Regions from separate parts of the Pseudactinotalea sp. Z1732 genome, predicted to be linked through region 4. Evidence: riboswitches for the same ligand, from Rfam matches in the RefSeq annotation. Region 4 holds a riboswitch; each other region holds the start of a gene.
The links. A riboswitch is a leader RNA that binds a small molecule or an ion and turns the genes downstream of it on or off. The one in region 4 is predicted to bind cyclic di-AMP.

Region 1: another riboswitch for cyclic di-AMP. It lies ahead of ACPL7H_RS19130 (LysM peptidoglycan-binding domain-containing protein); the one in region 4 lies ahead of ACPL7H_RS17765 (C40 family peptidase).
Region 2: another riboswitch for cyclic di-AMP. It lies ahead of ACPL7H_RS19085 (C40 family peptidase); the one in region 4 lies ahead of ACPL7H_RS17765 (C40 family peptidase).
Region 3: another riboswitch for cyclic di-AMP. It lies ahead of ACPL7H_RS11845 (C40 family peptidase); the one in region 4 lies ahead of ACPL7H_RS17765 (C40 family peptidase).

What each region holds. Positions count from the first base shown of each region.
Region 1 is NZ_JBMPQC010000030.1:6,551-10,343, forward strand. Features, by position in the region: gene ACPL7H_RS19125 (serine hydrolase domain-containing protein) at 1-875, opposite strand, end outside; gene ACPL7H_RS19130 (LysM peptidoglycan-binding domain-containing protein) at 1,135-2,106, opposite strand; cyclic di-AMP (ydaO/yuaA leader) riboswitch at 2,108-2,257, opposite strand; gene ACPL7H_RS19135 (hypothetical protein) at 2,469-2,627, opposite strand; gene ACPL7H_RS19140 (ATP-binding protein) at 2,917-3,793, shown strand, end outside.
Region 2 is NZ_JBMPQC010000029.1:7,190-10,982, forward strand. Features, by position in the region: gene ACPL7H_RS19075 (CueP family metal-binding protein) at 1-325, opposite strand, end outside; gene ACPL7H_RS19080 (four-helix bundle copper-binding protein) at 547-948, opposite strand; cyclic di-AMP (ydaO/yuaA leader) riboswitch at 1,177-1,326, shown strand; gene ACPL7H_RS19085 (C40 family peptidase) at 1,327-2,160, shown strand; gene ACPL7H_RS19090 (ATP-binding protein) at 2,272-3,402, opposite strand; gene ACPL7H_RS19095 (response regulator) at 3,399-3,793, opposite strand, start outside.
Region 3 is NZ_JBMPQC010000005.1:240,009-243,801, forward strand. Features, by position in the region: gene ACPL7H_RS11840 (universal stress protein) at 1-870, opposite strand, end outside; gene ACPL7H_RS11845 (C40 family peptidase) at 1,098-1,943, opposite strand; cyclic di-AMP (ydaO/yuaA leader) riboswitch at 1,943-2,112, opposite strand; gene ACPL7H_RS11850 (iron dependent repressor, metal binding and dimerization domain protein) at 2,483-3,175, opposite strand; gene serC (phosphoserine transaminase) at 3,354-3,793, shown strand, end outside.
Region 4 is NZ_JBMPQC010000016.1:15,186-18,978, forward strand. Features, by position in the region: gene ACPL7H_RS17755 (heparan-alpha-glucosaminide N-acetyltransferase domain-containing protein) at 1-991, opposite strand, end outside; gene ACPL7H_RS17760 (CueP family metal-binding protein) at 1,008-1,424, opposite strand; cyclic di-AMP (ydaO/yuaA leader) riboswitch at 1,728-1,876, shown strand; gene ACPL7H_RS17765 (C40 family peptidase) at 1,877-2,719, shown strand; gene ACPL7H_RS17770 (sensor histidine kinase) at 2,848-3,793, opposite strand, start outside.

The DNA.
Region 1 (3,793 bases), on a different contig from region 4:
GGTGCCGGCTCGGCGCGCAGGTGCGGGTAGCCGCCGGACATCTGCTCGGCCAGTTCGGTGGGCAGCGGTTGGGCGAAGGTCGCGGTGGACATCCCGGCCGGGGTGAAGATGTGCTCGTCGGCGTAGTCGGCGAAGTCCATCCCGCTCACGCGTTCCACGACGTAGCCGGCCAGGGCGTTGCCGTAGTTGGAGTACGACGGCGTGGTGCCGGGGGCGTAGATCTGCCGCGGCGGGTCGGTCAGCATCTCGCGCAGCGGCGGGACGTCGCCGGCCGGGTCGACGAAGACACCGGCCAGGCGTTCTTCGAAGCCGGCGGTGTGGGACAGCAGGTGGCGCAGCGTGATCGGTTCGTCGTAGGTGGTGGGGATGTCGAGGTCGATGTAGTCGGCGACCGGGTCATCCAGGCCCACGGCCCCGTCTTCGACCAGTTGCATGACGGCGATTCCGACCACCACTTTGCTGATCGAGCCGACCCGGAACAGCGTGCGCTGGGCATCCACCGGCTGCGGCACCGAGTCAGGGTCGTCGGCGCCGGAGCCGGAGCCGGAGCCGGAGCCGGAGCCGGTGTCGGCGTAGCCGTAGCCACGTTCGGTGACCACCTCGCCCTCGTGGACCACCGAGACCGCTGCCCCGGCCACGCCCTCACGTTCCAGCGCGGCGGGCAGGAAGCCATCCAGCCAGGCCTCGGTGTCCTCGCTGGTCAGCGCGGCGGCCGCCTCGGCCGAGGACGGAGCGGCCGGAGGGTCCGGTGGCGGGTTCACCGGGGCGCCCTGCTGGGCTGCACACCCGGCCAGGACCGCGGCGAGGACGACGGCGATGCTCGCGGCGATCCACGACCGCCGGCGGCGCTGAGGTGCTCCGGCAGGCGGTGCCATGGCCGGCGTGCGAGGCGGGCCGTGGCCTGTACGTGCTGAGTGAGTTCCCACGAGCCCTGACCCTAGGGGCCGCCGACATCACCCCACCCCCGAAGTCAGCATCAATCGGCTGAAACCGCCCCCTCAGCCGACCAGTGCTGGCTTCGTCGCTGAGGCCGCCTGATCATGGGCGAGCAGCCCGGTCCGCAAACGCATCGGCCCGCCCCGAAGTTCGGGGCGGGCCGATGACTCGCACGCGGCAGTTGAGTCCGTGAGCCGGTCAGGCCACCCGGATGAAGGTCGGGTTGGCCCGCCAGATCTTGCTCTCGTGCAGCGCGGTGCCGGGGTTACGGGCGGCGATGTGGTTGCCGTTGCCGGTGTAGATACCGATGTGCCCCGGCCACCACACCAGGTCCCCGGGCTGGGCCTGGCTGGCGGAGACCACCTGGCCGGCGCTGCGCTGGGCCCCGGAGTTGCGCGGCAGGTTGATGCCGGCCTGGGCGTACACGTAGGAGGTGAACCCGGAGCAGTCGAACCCAGCCGGGGTGGATCCACCCCACACGTACGGGGTGCCCACGAACTGGCGGGCGATGTTGACGATCGCACTGCCAGAGGCACTGGCCTGCGGGGAGGGCGCAGCGGAGCGCTGGCCGTCACGGGAGGCCGTGTCGGCCCCTCGTTGCACGGATGCCGATCCCGAGCCCGACGTTGACGCCGATCCCGAGCCCGACACCGACCCTGACGACGAGGCCGACCCCGACGACGATCCCGACCCACCGGGGATGGTGAGTTCGTCACCGGGGAAGATCAGCGCGTCAGCACCCAGGCCGTTGGCGTCGATGATCGCCTGGACGCCGGCGCCGTACCGCGCCGCGATAGCCGCGACGGTGTCACCGCGGCTCACGGTGTGGGTGGCGCCACCAGCGCTGGCGGTCACCGAACCTGTGGGGATGGTGAGTTCGTCACCGGGGAAGATCAGCGCATCGGAGCGAAGGCCGTTTGCGTCGATGATCCCCTGGATGCTGGCGCCATGTTCGGCGGCGATATTGCCGACGGTGTCACCGGCGTTCACGGTGTAGGTCTCGTCCGGGTCGGCGCTGGCTGCGGGCATCGCCAGCCCGAAGGCCAGGCCCGCGGTGGCCACACCGGCCGTACCGCGACGGGCCACCTTTCCCACCGGCAGGTCGGAGAGGAAGGTGGTGGGACGCACGTCGGCTCGGTGCCGCGCGCGTGTGGTGCTGTGTAGTGTCATGGTGTTTTCTCCGGTTGCCTTCGGGGTTAGCTGTCGGGTTCGGGTCGGATAAACACCCGGCCTGGCCGTGGCCAGACTTCACCCCAGGGACCAGCACGCCGGTCCCGTCTTCATGGGTCCCCCGCCCCTGCCATGGCGGCTAATGGACCGCGGACGGTGGCAGAGTTCGGCGTCCGCCCACGGACTTCCAGGTTCGGAAGTGCCGCGACCGTAACCCGCCCACGACGCATTGTCACGGTTCGGTAACATAAGTCACAATTAGGTCACGGTGCGGCTCCGGGGACTCGGTTCACAAGCCCCCGTCCGCGACCGGCTGATGCCCGCGAGCAGGACGGCGATTGCGGGCAGTCCGACGGCACTCATCACTCCACCCCCGCCTCCCGCCGCGTCCGCGCATTGGCGTGCACCGACCACCGCGGCACCCACCGCCCCAGCGCCGCGATCACGGCGCCCGAGAGCACCCCCATCGACACGATCCCGGCGGCCAGCGATCCGAGCGCCGCGCCGGCTGAGACCACCAACGGGCCGGCCGCCCCCCGGTGTCGGCGACAACCGCCAGAACCCAGCACCCGTGGCGAGGGCCCTTGACACCGCATACCGCGCACCTGTCGCCCGGACCGCGGAGCCCGCGTCGATCCCTGGGCCGGACCTGGAAGGCAAAACACCACGGTGCCGCAAACTGGCAAGAAAAGTATCATTCGCGTGCGAGGCGCCTCGGGGGCCGTAGCAAAGTTGTGAGTTATCGCATCATCGCTACTTCGTCATAACTTTTGGCGTGAGTTAATTATGACCTTCTGCCATGATGGGTCCATGGCCATAACTTTCGGTGAGGACCCGGTCCGCGCAGAAGTGTCCGACATCCTGGCCCGCATCGCGGCTGGGGAGACCGTCGACCAGGAACGTGAACGCAAGCATGTGGATCTAAAGGAAGAGACCGGGCGCCGCGACCGTTCGGGACAGGTCGGCCCGGGCGAGGAACGAAGCGCGGCAGTGGCGCAGCAATTGGCCGCTGAGGCAGCATGCATGGCAAATACGCCTGGCGGAGGTGCGCTCATCGTCGGCGTAGGCAACGACGGCACCGTGCTGGGCGCTGCAACGGATGCAGAGTGGCTCAGGCATCGCATCTATGAGATCACCGGACGGCTGCTCACAGTGGACATCGCCGAGAGTGAAGTCCAAGGCAAGCGGCTGCTCGTCATCATCTCACCGCCGGCCGTCGAACCGGTTCGCATCAGTGGTCGGATCCATTGGCGAGTGAATGACAATTGTGTCGAAGTTGATGCCGCCACGTGGCACGCACGTCGCATGCGGACTCTCAACTATGACTGGTCCGGAGACACATCAACCACACCTGCGTCTGCGGCCCGGCCACAAGCGCTGGACCTAGCCCGGGAGTTCCTGCACGACAGTGGCGAGAGCGAAGCCGAGCAGGTTGCGGGTAGTACTGATAGTCAACTCTTGCGTCGACTTAACGCAGTTACCGGCGAGGGCATGCTTACCAATGCTGGCGTCCTGGTCTTCGTCGGTCGGCAGAGCCCTAGCCTCGACTACGTCCGTCGCGAGTATGCCGGTGGCGACAGCGCCACACGCGTGAACCGCAGCGGTCGCTCTCTACTCGAAGAACTCTCTGAAGTGTTCTTGGCGACTGATGCCCACAACGCAACCCGGCACGTTCAAGCCGGCCTGG
Region 2 (3,793 bases), on a different contig from region 4:
AGAAGCACTCGTGAGTCTGGTTCACGTAGGGGGCTACGGAGAGGTAGAAACGGTCCTCGGGCATGGGCAGGGTAAGTTCTTGCTGCCCATCGGAGAACATCAGTTCATCGGCTCGGATGGAGGCCATGTAGTCGGTGGGGCGTTCGGGCCCACCGAGTCGATCGAGGTGGTCGATCATCTCCGCGACCTCCATGCCGGCCAGGTCATGGGTGGCGAGGAACTCGGCTTCATCACCCTCGGTGGTTGGCTCGGAGGCCGGATCCGCCGAGGAGCAGCCGGCGAGGATCAGCACCAGCGCCCCGACGATCGCCGCAATTCTTTTCACGTTCTTCCACCTGTCCTATCAGTCCCGGCGCATCTTCTGACCAGCACGGCAGCAGGTCATACTTACCAAGGATTCTTGCCGATCAACTGGGTCATCGTAGGCAACTGCTGCTGCCGAGAGTTTAGGTCTTTCGTCCCGGACCCAGGCGGAGCCTTCCTGCGGCGCCTATTTGAATCGCCCCAGCAGGCCGTTCTGGGCCGGCGCGGGCGCAAGTAGCCCTGTCAACTGATGGTGGCGAGGAGTTCGTTGCAGGCTTCCTCGCAGGCTCGGCACGCCTCTGCGCAGATGCGGCAATGGTCATGGGCCTGTGCGTGACGGGCGCACTCATCGCCGCAGGACTGACAAGCCTGGGCGCAGGCCTGCAACTGAGCACGGATGAGGTTAGCGTCATGACCGGTTTGTCGGGACAGCATGCGGGCCGTGGCATCGCAGATGTCGGCGCAGTCCAGGTTGGTACGTATGCACGTGCGCAACTCGGCAACCATTTCCTCGCTCAGACAAGCGTCTGCGCAGGCGGTACACGCCTGGGAACAGGCCACGAGGGCATCGATCGTTCGGGCCAGTAGATCCCGGTCCAGAGTGATCTGGGCAGGGTGGGTATCCATCATCTCTGCGGTTCTCATTGTCGCTCCCGTTTCGATAACCATCACAGCATTGGCTCTCGACGTTACGACAGCAGCGGCAGGCATGCAGCCGGCGAGGCGGGGTGTGACGATGAAGGTTTGATGAAGTATTCCGGTAATCCCGTGATCAAACCGTGATCTGAGGATTTGCGGTATGTACTGTCACTCTTGCTCCCGCCGTGCGGGAAGCCCACAAGCGGACGCCGAACCCTGCCACCGCACCGTGGTCACCGATCAACGCCGTGGCAGGGGCGGGGGACCCAACCGTCGGTGCGCGAGCACCTAGGGGTGAAGTCCCGCCTGGGAAGCCAGGTGAGACCGGGTGAATCTCCAACCCGAACCCGACAACTGACCTCGTAGGCGAACTGGAGAACCGAATTGACTGAACCAACAACCGGCGCCCGACACCGCGCGGCCTGCCGCCCCTCCACCCCACTGACCGTTCTTGGTCACGCAGTCACTGGGACCACCGGCAGACGGGCGCTGGCCGTCTTTGCCTCCTCCGGCTTGGCGCTCACCATGGGCGCCTCCAGCGCTGTAGCCCTCCCCCAGGTGTCGAGTTCGAGTTCCGGCGTTGGCTCCCTGGCCAACGTGGTGCTCGACGCCGACCTCGACAAGGTGACCACCTCACCGACCGTCTCGGTCGATGCAGACATCGCCTGGGACTTCGCCGCCGCCGAGGTCTCCTCCGAAGCCCCGCCCCCTCCCCCGCCGCCAGAGCCGGTCATCACCGCGCCGCAGCGCCCCACCCAGGACGCCGCCCCGGCCTCCCGCACCGGGCAGCGCACCGAGCAGCCGGCTCAACAGCCGGAGCAGCAGGCCGAGGAGCAGGCCGGGGAAGGCTCGGGCGGGTCCAGCGAGCAGGTCGCAAGCACCTCTTCCGGTTCTGCGGTCGTGGACGTCGCCCGCCGCTATGTAGGCACCCCGTATGTGTGGGGCGGCTCCACCCCGGCGGGCTTTGATTGCTCGGGCTTCACCGCCTACGTCTTCGCCCAATTCGGGGTAAGCCTGCCTCGGACATCCGGTGCCCAGGCGGGCGCCGGACGCATCGTCTCGGCAGCCGAAGCCCAGCCCGGCGATCTGGTGGCGTGGCCCGGTCACGTGGGCATCTACACCGGCAATGGCAACAACATCGCCGCCCGAAACCCCGGCACCGCGCTGTACGAGGGACCCATCTTCCATAACAACCCCACGTTCATCCGCGTGCTCTGACCGCAGATCTCAGCACTCTGCATCGGCCCGCCCTGCCCCAGGGGCGGGCCGATGCTCGTGCTGTGGGTGCCGACGAGGACGCATCCCTTGAGGTGCCCATTGGAGTTGATATCAAGCCTGTGAATGCTGACGACTTAACGGCAGTTCGATAGTGAACACCGCGCCGTGGCCAAGCCCCGCGCTGTCCGCTCTCACACTGCCCGCATGGGCCTGGGCGATGGAGTGGCTGATGGCAAGGCCGATCCCCGACCCTCCGTGCGCGCGGTCACGAGCAGCATCGGCACGGTAGAAGCGCTCGAACAGGTGGGGCAGATGCTCGGCGGCTATTCCGCTGCCATTGTCCTGCACCCACAAACGCAGGCGCGATCCAATCCGGTCGGCGCCCAACTGGACCTGACCTCCCTTGGGGGTGTGCCGCACGGCGTTGTCCAGCAAATTTGTCAAGACCTGCCCGAGCCGGTCAGGGTCGGCGGTGATGACCGCCTGGCGTTCTGACCTTGTGGCCACGATCGCCAGGTCAATGTCCTTGCTAGTGCACTTCACGCTTGCCTGTGCTGCGGCGTCTTCGAGCAGGTCACCGACCCGCACCAGCTGCCATCGCATTTCTAAGCGTCCCTCGCTAGCGGCAGTCACCAGGGCCATGTCCTGGGCCAGACGGGCAAGTCGTGCCACCTGCTCACGCAGCATGACTATGGTCGGTTCATCAGCCGGCACGACACCGTCCACAATCCCTTCGAGGTAGCCATCCAGCGTCGCCACCGGGGTGCGCAATTCATGAGCCAGGTCGCCCAACATGCGAGTGCGGGTCTGTTCGATCCCACCAAGGTCGGTGGCCATGGTGTTGAACGCGCCGGCGAGGTCATCGAACTGCGCACCCATGCGGACCGCTGGCACATGGACGTTGTAGTCACCGCTGGCGACCTTCGCTGCTGCTTGGCGGAGGCGTTCTAACGCCATGGTGATGCGTCGAGTAAGGAAAATGCTGACCAGCACTGACGTCAGGAGAGCGACGAGGAGCGCCAGGGACAGAGACAGGGTCCATGCCGCGGTGAAGGCTTGCCTTGCGTGCGCCACGACCTCGGAGTCAGCGGGCTCGGCCATGAGCATGTGATCGTGGAAGATCATCGGCCCGATCACCGAGGCCACAGCCCATGCTGTCCCGGCGGCCACCAACAGGACCGCGACGATCGCTGCCAGGAGCCGAGCACCCAGCCCCCACTGTTTTCGCGGCCGCTTGTTCATGAACCCGTCCCCATTCGGTAGCCGACCCCCCGCACAGTGCGGACGAACCTCGGCGCGGATGCCTTGTCGCCGAGTTTGCGCCGCAGATGCCCGATGTGAACATCGACAAGGTTGTCATCGCCCACCCAATTGGGCCCCCACACCGTCTCGATGAGTTGGCGCCGGGAAAAGACCATGTCCGGGCGCCCCGCCAGCGCTGCCAGGACGTCGAACTCAGTGCGCGTCAATTGGACACTCTTTCCGTCGAGGAACACTTCCCGCCCCAGAGCGTCAACGGTCAATGGCCCGAACGACGCCACTGCGCCATGGTGGCCCGGTGAGTTCTGCCGCGGACGACGCAGCATCGCCCGCACCCGTGCAACGAGCTCACGCGCGCTGAACGGCTTGGTCA
Region 3 (3,793 bases), on a different contig from region 4:
GCAACGGGAGTGATGCAGCACGGTCTGGGACGTGGAGCCCAGCAGCATCCCGGTGAAGCCGCCGCGGCCGCGCGAGCCGACCACCACCAGGTCCACCGCGGTGGAGAACTCCGACAGCAGCGCCGCTCCGGTGCCATCCAGGGCGTGCCGGCGCACCTGCACCGAACGACCCTGACTGGCCCGGTCCACCGTGACGTCCAGGCCGGTCTTGACGTCGGCCAGCAGGGTCTCCCGGTCCACCCCGGAGGGCAGCCAGCCCAGCAGGCCGGCGCCGGCGCCCATCGGCACACCGACCACGGCGGTCAGTTCCGCCTCCCACCGTTCGGCCTCGTCGATGGCCACGTTCAGGGCGAGTTTGGCCGAGTCCGACCCGTCCACGCCCACCACGATCCGGCGCACCGGCAACGGCAGACCGGCGTCCTCGTCGTCCTCGCCCTCCCGGTGCGGCACCACCACGGTGGGGCAGTGGGAGTGGGCCGGTAGCGCCGAGGAGACGGTGCCCAGGATCCGTTCGGCGAATCCGGACCGGCCCCGGGTGCCGACGACGGCGAGGCGCACCTGGGCGGACAGGTCCACCAACACTCCGGCCGCGTCGCCGGTCTCCAGGGCGCTGGTCACCTGCACACCCACGCCCTCACAGCGGGTGAGGGCCTCGTCCAGGACCGCTTGCGCGCCGTCGCGGATGGCGGTGTCGTCCAGGGTGGCATACCCGCCGTCGATGGTTCCGGCGGCGAAGGTGGGCAGCGCGTAGGCACACACCAGGTGCAGGTTCCAACCCGACTTTCCGGCGTGGGCCAACGCCCAGTCCAGTGCGTTCAGGCTGGCGGCTGATCCGTCGACTCCGACGAGGATCGTGGGTTCGCGTTCCATACCGGTCTACCCCCGTTTTTTGGGCTGATCTTGACCATTGTGCTACAAGCCTGACGGTTGCGGGGCATGTCGCCGGAAAATCTTATAGCTGTCTCATCGGAGCTGTTCATCGGTGCCTGTGCCAGCACCTCTCCGCACGGGCACGCAGGTACACGACGCACCGGTGCGCACAGCACAACGGCCCGCCCCGATGCGGGACGAGCCGTTGTGAGTGGTGCGTGTGCCGGTCAGCCCATCACACGGATGAACGTGGGGCTCGAGTTCCAGATCGGGCCCTCGTGCAGGGGTGAACTGGGGTTGCGAGCCGCGATGTGCTGGCCGTTGCCGGTGTAGATGCCCACGTGTCCGGGCCACCAGACCAGGTCGCCGGGCCGCGCCTCAGAAGCCGAGACCACACGGCCGGCGTTGCGCTGGGCCGAGGACGACCGGGGCAGGGAGACACCGAACTGGGCGTACACGTAGGCGGTGAAGCCGGAGCAGTCGAACCCGGCCGGAGTGCTACCGCCGTACACGTACGGGGTGCCCGTGTACCGGCGGGCCAGGTTCACCACGGCAGAGCCGGAACCGGACGCGGGTGCGGCGCTCTGCGTGGATTCGCTCGCGGGCTCCTCGGCCTGCTGCTCCTCCGCCTGCTGCGTCTCCTCCTGAGCCGGAGCGGCGGTGCGGTTGCCGGTGCGGGCCGCCGGGGCGGTGGCCGCGGTGGGCCGCTGCGTGGTCGCCGCCGGCGGGGGCGGTGGGGGCGGAGGTGGTGGCGGGGCCTCGGAACTCACCACGGCCGCGGTGAAGGACCAGTCGGTGTCGGCGTCGACCGAGATGGTCGGCGAGGTGCTGACGGAGTCGCGGTCACCATCGAGCACCACGTTGGCCAGCGAACCGAGGCCGGAAGCGGAGTTGGACACCTGGGGGGCAGCGGCCGCGGTGGAGGCGCCCATGGTCAGCGCCAGTCCGGAGGAAGCAACTACGGCCAGTGCACGACGACCGGTGGTGCCGGCCACTGTGGTGCCGAAAGCGGTCAGGGGGGTGGAGGGCCGGCACGCTGCGCGGTGGCGGGCTCCGGTTGTGCGTTGAGTCAAAATCTTCTCCACGCGCCTACGGGGTGAGCTGTCGGGTTCGGGTTGGAGATTCACCCGGTCTTACCTGGCGAACCAGGTGGGACTTCACCCCTAGGTGCTCGCGCACCAAAGGTTGGGTCCCCCGTCCCTGTCAATTGCGTCTGTCGGGACCTGCTGGCGGTGACAGGGTTCGGCGCCGCCTGCGGGTACTCATCGATGGAGGGGACGACGAGCACGGCTGACGTTACCCGACGCACCCGGCAAAAGTCACATTCCGGTCACAATTGGTTCTGTGAAATGGTTCACAGGATCTGCCCCTGGCGCCTACGTCCCCAGAAAATGGTGGAATTCCGAGGCAACGGCGCGATCGACGAGACGCTGTGTCATCGCCACAATGTGGACTGCGCCACATGCAGGACGCCGCTCTCGTGACCCGCCCAGCGAGCGCGCGGGCTGCGGCTGTGCTAGATCCACGGCACCGAGCACCTGCCGGCGGGCCCTCCGGCGCCCCGTCCCGAACGCACGCGGGCGTCACACGGACACCCGCTACGGGCACCGGATCACCCCGGCTCGGCGGCGCTGACGAACAGGTGCCCCACGGTGTCCTCGGTGAGCTCCAGACTCTGTCCGTTCACGGTCAGGTCTACCGCTGCGCCGTCGGTCTGGGCGCGGAAGCCCACCCCGGGCACCAACCCGACGCGCTCGAACTCGGTCAGCAGCTCCACATCCACCTGCAGCGGCTCCCCGATCCGCACCAGCGTGTAGTGGGCCGGATCGGCGGTGATAGCGGTGCTCAGGGACGTACCGGGCAGTTCGGCGACACCGGCGACGGGCTGCCCGATCTCGGCGGGGCCGGGGATGGTGTTGCCGTAGGGATCCTCCCGCGGGCGCTCGAGCAGTTCGAGCAACTGCTGCTCCACCCGCTCGCTCATCACGTGCTCCCACCGGCAGGCCTCTTCGTGCACGTAGGGCCAGTCGAGTTTGATCACATCGGTCAGCAGCCGTTCGGCCAGGCGGTGCTTGCGCATCACCTGGGTGGCCCGCCGCAGGCCCTCATCGGTCAGTTCCAGGTGCCGGTCACCGGAGACCACCATCAGGCCGTCCCGTTCCATGCGCGCCACCGTCTGGGACACGGTGGGCCCGGAGTGACCCAGACGCTCCGCGATCCGGGCGCGCAGGGGCACCACGCCGTCCTCGATCAGTTCGAACACGGTCTTGAGATACATCTCCGTGGTGTCGATCAGGTCGCTCACGTGCCTGCCCCTTGGTGGTCGCCGCATTCCTCCCGTCAGCCTAGTGCCCGGCGTCCGGCTCCGGACCGGGTGCGCCGCACCTCCTGCGCGCCCTGCCGGCAACTCTCCCGCCCAGGGCCGGCCGGCCGCGCGCCGCAGCGCTCCTGGCGAGGCCGGCGGACCTGCGATGATCGTGCCCATGAACGATCCCGCGATCGCCATCCCGGCCTCGATCCGTCCCGCGGACGGCCGGTTCGGCTCCGGTCCCGCGCGCATCAGGCCGGAGCAGAGCCAGGCGCTGGCCGCCCTGGGCACCACGCTGCTGGGCACCTCCCACCGTCAGCCCCCGGTGCGCTCCCTGGTCGGCCGCGTCCGGGAGGGTCTCGCTGCCCTGTTCAACCTCCCCGAGGGGTACGAGGTGGCCCTGGGCAACGGTGGCGCCTCGATGTTCTGGGACGCGGCCACCTTCGGATTGATCCGCACCCGCTCCCAGCACGTCCGGGCCGGGGAGTTCGGCGCCAAGTTCGCCGCCGCCGCGAGCGGCGCACCGTTCCTGGCCGACCCGCAGATCCTCACCGCCGAACCCGGCAGCACCCGCTCCCCCGAGGCCGCTGCGGGGATCGATGCCTACTGCTGGGT
Region 4 (3,793 bases):
CCGGCGCGGTCCCCGGGCCGGGACGCACTACCTCCGCGATGCCGAACAGGTGCACCACATACACGGTCAGCGCCAACTGACCCGTGGCCACCAGCGGCCAACCGAAGCGGCCCAGGTACGGCAAAACCAGAAGTGTCAGGCCCAGCACCGCCACGGCCGAGGCACTGCCCCGGATCAGCCACAACGGCATCTGCGAATGTGCGGCCGCCGAAAGGAACCAGTCCACACCGGGCTCCCCATCCGGCCGCCCCAGGAACGCTTCCAACGCCCGGGAGCCGAGTTCGGCAAGCAGGGTCAGCACCACTCCGGCCACAGTCAGCCGTATCTGGACGCACCGGTCTTGCAGGCGCAACCTGCCCAGCCACATCCCGAACAGGAACGGCCCGAGCCAGGTGATCACCGGGTACGGCCCGGTCAGGAATGTCGAGGCCACGATCTGCCCGGGCGCATCCAGTAGCGTGGCGGGCTCCCGGTCGAAGACCTCACCGGTTCTGAGTTGGACACCCAGCCACACCAGTGGTCCAGCGGCAGTTGCCGCGATCGAGGCGGTCAGCAGCAGCCATGAGGGGGCCCGCACCACCACCAGTCCCACGAGAAACAGCACCGCATAGGTGGTCAAGATCACCTTGGCGCCATGACCCGCCAACTGAGTGCTCAGCCCGATCAGGCTCAGCAGAACCGTCCGCCACAACACCTGCCCCCAGGGTGGCGCGGCACCGTCGCGGGCCCGGCGGGTCAGGAACGAGTACCCGATCCCGGCCAGCAGCACGAACAACAATGAAGCCCGCCCGTGCGGCAGCCGCATGACCAGCCCGGCGATGCCATCGTCATAGAGCGGACCGACGTTGACCGCGAGCATGCCCAGGATGGCCAGCGCCCGCGCCGCGTCCAGTCCGATGACGCGGCTATGGGGTGCGGCGGCTTGCCCGGCGTCGCTAGCCGCGTGCGCCGCGCTCACCGGTGCGCCGTCCTGCTGCTCCGAGATTGGCACAGGTTGTGACCGCGACCTATATCAGTTGGAGGGTGGTGAGGCAGGTGGCGACCTCGTCGGTGGTGGAGAACTCGGCTGTACCCGTCAGGCCGTCATGGTTGACCTTGATGGTGCCCTGCAGATCGCGTGGCAACCAGAAGCCGGCGAAACCGTTCGCATAGGTCGCCAATTCTTCATCGATGAGCACTTCGGCCAGTTCCTGCTGCCCGTCGGAGAGCACCAGTTCATCGGGCCGGATGGAGGCGATGTAGTCGGTGGGGCGTTCCTTTCCACCGAGCCGGTCCAGGTGGTCGATCATCTCTGCGACCTCCATGCCGGCCAAGTCATGGGTGGCGAGGAACGCGGCTTCACCACCTCCGGCGGTGGGCTCGGAGGCCGGATCCAACGAGGAGCAGCCGGCGCGGATCAGCACCAGCGCCGCCATTCTTTTCATGTTCTTCCACCGTCCTAGTGGGGGTCATCCAGGCAACCACTGCGCCCGAGATTCTCGGCTTTTCGTCTCGAATCAGGTGCCTTCTGCAGCGCAGGCGGCAAGGTCTCGGCCGCCCCGACGCTACGACAGGAGCGGCGGGCGTGCAGTCGCCGAGGCGGGGGATGACGATGAAGGTTTGATGAAGCATTCGGTAATGCCGTGATCTAACCGTGATCTGAGGGTTCGCGGTATGTACTGTCACTCTTGCTCCCGCCGTGCGGGAAGCCCACAAGCGGACGCCGAACCCTGCCACCGCACCGTGGTCACCGATCAACGCCGTGGCAGGGGCGGGGGACCCAGCCGTCGGTGCGCGAGCACCTAGGGGTGAAGTCCCGCCTGGGGAGCCAGGCAGACCGGGTAAGTCTCCAATCCGAACCCGACAACTGACCTCGTAGGCGAACTGGAGAACCGAATTGACTGAACCAACAACCGGCGCCCGACACCGCGCGGCGTGCCGCCCCTCCACCCCACTGACCGTTTTCGCTGACTCAGTCACTGGGACCACCGGCAGACGGGCGCTGGCCGTCTTCGCCTCCTCCGGACTGGTGCTCACAATGGGCGCCTCCAGCGCTGCGGCCGTCCCCCAGGTGTCGAGTTCGAGTTTCGGGGCCGGCGCCCTGGCCAACGTGGTGCTCGACGCCGACGTCGACATCGATAAGGTGGTCACCTCACCAACCGTCACTGTCGATGAGGGCATCGACTGGCACGTCGCCGTCGCTGAGGTCTCCTCCGAAGCTCCACCCCCACCCCCACCCCCACCGCCAGCGCCTGTCATCACTGCGCCGGAGCGCCCCACCCCGCGTGCCGCTCCGGCCTCCCGCACCGGGCAGCGCACCGAGCAGCCGGCTCAACAGCAGGAGCAGCAGACCGAGGATTCCTCCTCCGGCGAATCAAGCGAGCAGACCGCGAGCACTGCCTCTGCCTCCGGTTCCGCGGTCGTGGACGTCGCCCGCCGCTACGTGGGCACCCCGTATGTGTGGGGCGGCTCTACCCCGGCGGGCTTTGATTGCTCGGGCTTCACCGCCTACGTCTTCGCCCAATTCGGGGTAAGCCTGCCTCGGACGTCCGGTGCCCAGGCGGGCGCCGGACGCATAGTCTCGGCAGCCGAGGCCCAGCCCGGCGATCTGGTGGCGTGGCCCGGTCATGTGGGTATCTACACCGGCAACGGCGACAACATCGCCGCCCGAAACCCCGGTACCGCCCTGTACGAGGGCCCGATCTTCCATAGCAACCCCACGTTCATCCGCGTGCTCTGACCGCATATCTCAGTTGCGGCATCGGCCCGTCCGGCCCAGGGCGGGCCGATGCTCGTGCTGTGGCTGCGGATGAGGGCGCACCCTTTCCAGCGCGGCCACTGCCGAAGACGTGTGCGGTGGAGTCGGTCTCAGGCCTGCGAAGGCTGCCGACCCAAGGGCAGTTCGATGGTGAAGACGGCGCCGTGGCCAAGCCCGGTGCTGGCCGCTTCCATGCTGCCACCGTGGGCCTGGACGATGGAGCGGCTGATGGCAAGCCCGATTCCTGACCCTCCGTGCGCGCGGTCACGAGCCGCATCGGCACGGTAGAAGCGCTCGAACAGGTGGGGCAGGTGCTCGGCGGCTATCCCACCGCCGTTGTCCTGGACCCACAACCGCAGTCGCGATCCACTCCGGTTGGCACCCAATTGGACGTGACCTCCCGTTGGGGTGTGCCGCACGGCGTTGTCCAGCAGGTTGGTCAGGACCTGCCCGAGCCGGTCAGGGTCCGCGGTGATGACCGTCTGGCGTTCCGACTCCGTGGCCTCGATCGTCAGGTCAATGCCCTTGTCCGCGGACTTGACGCCTGCCTGTGTTGCGGCGTCCTGAAGCAGGTCACGGACCTGCAGCGGCTGCCACCGCATCTCCAAGCGGCCCTCGCTGGCGGTTGTCACGAGCGTTATGTCCTGGGCCAGCCGGGCAAGGCGTGCGACCGGCTCACGCAGCATGCCCATCGTCCGTTCACCGGCGGGCACGACACCGTCGACGATCCCTTCGAGGTAGCCATCCAGGGTCGCCACCGGGGTGCGCAGTTCATGGGCCAGGTCGCCCAGCATGCGGGTTCGGGTCTTTTCGATATGGCCTAGGTCAGTGGCCATGGTGTTGAACGCGGCGGCGAGGTCATCGAACTGCGCGCCCATGTGGACCGCTGGCACATGGACGTTGTAGTCACCGCTTGCGACCTGCACTGCTGCTTGTCGGACCCTTTCCAACGCCCTGGTGATGCGTCGAGTGACGAAGATGCTCACGAGCACCGACGACAGGAGAGCGACGAGGAGCGCCACGGAGAGGGACAGGGTCCATGCCGCGGTGAAGGCT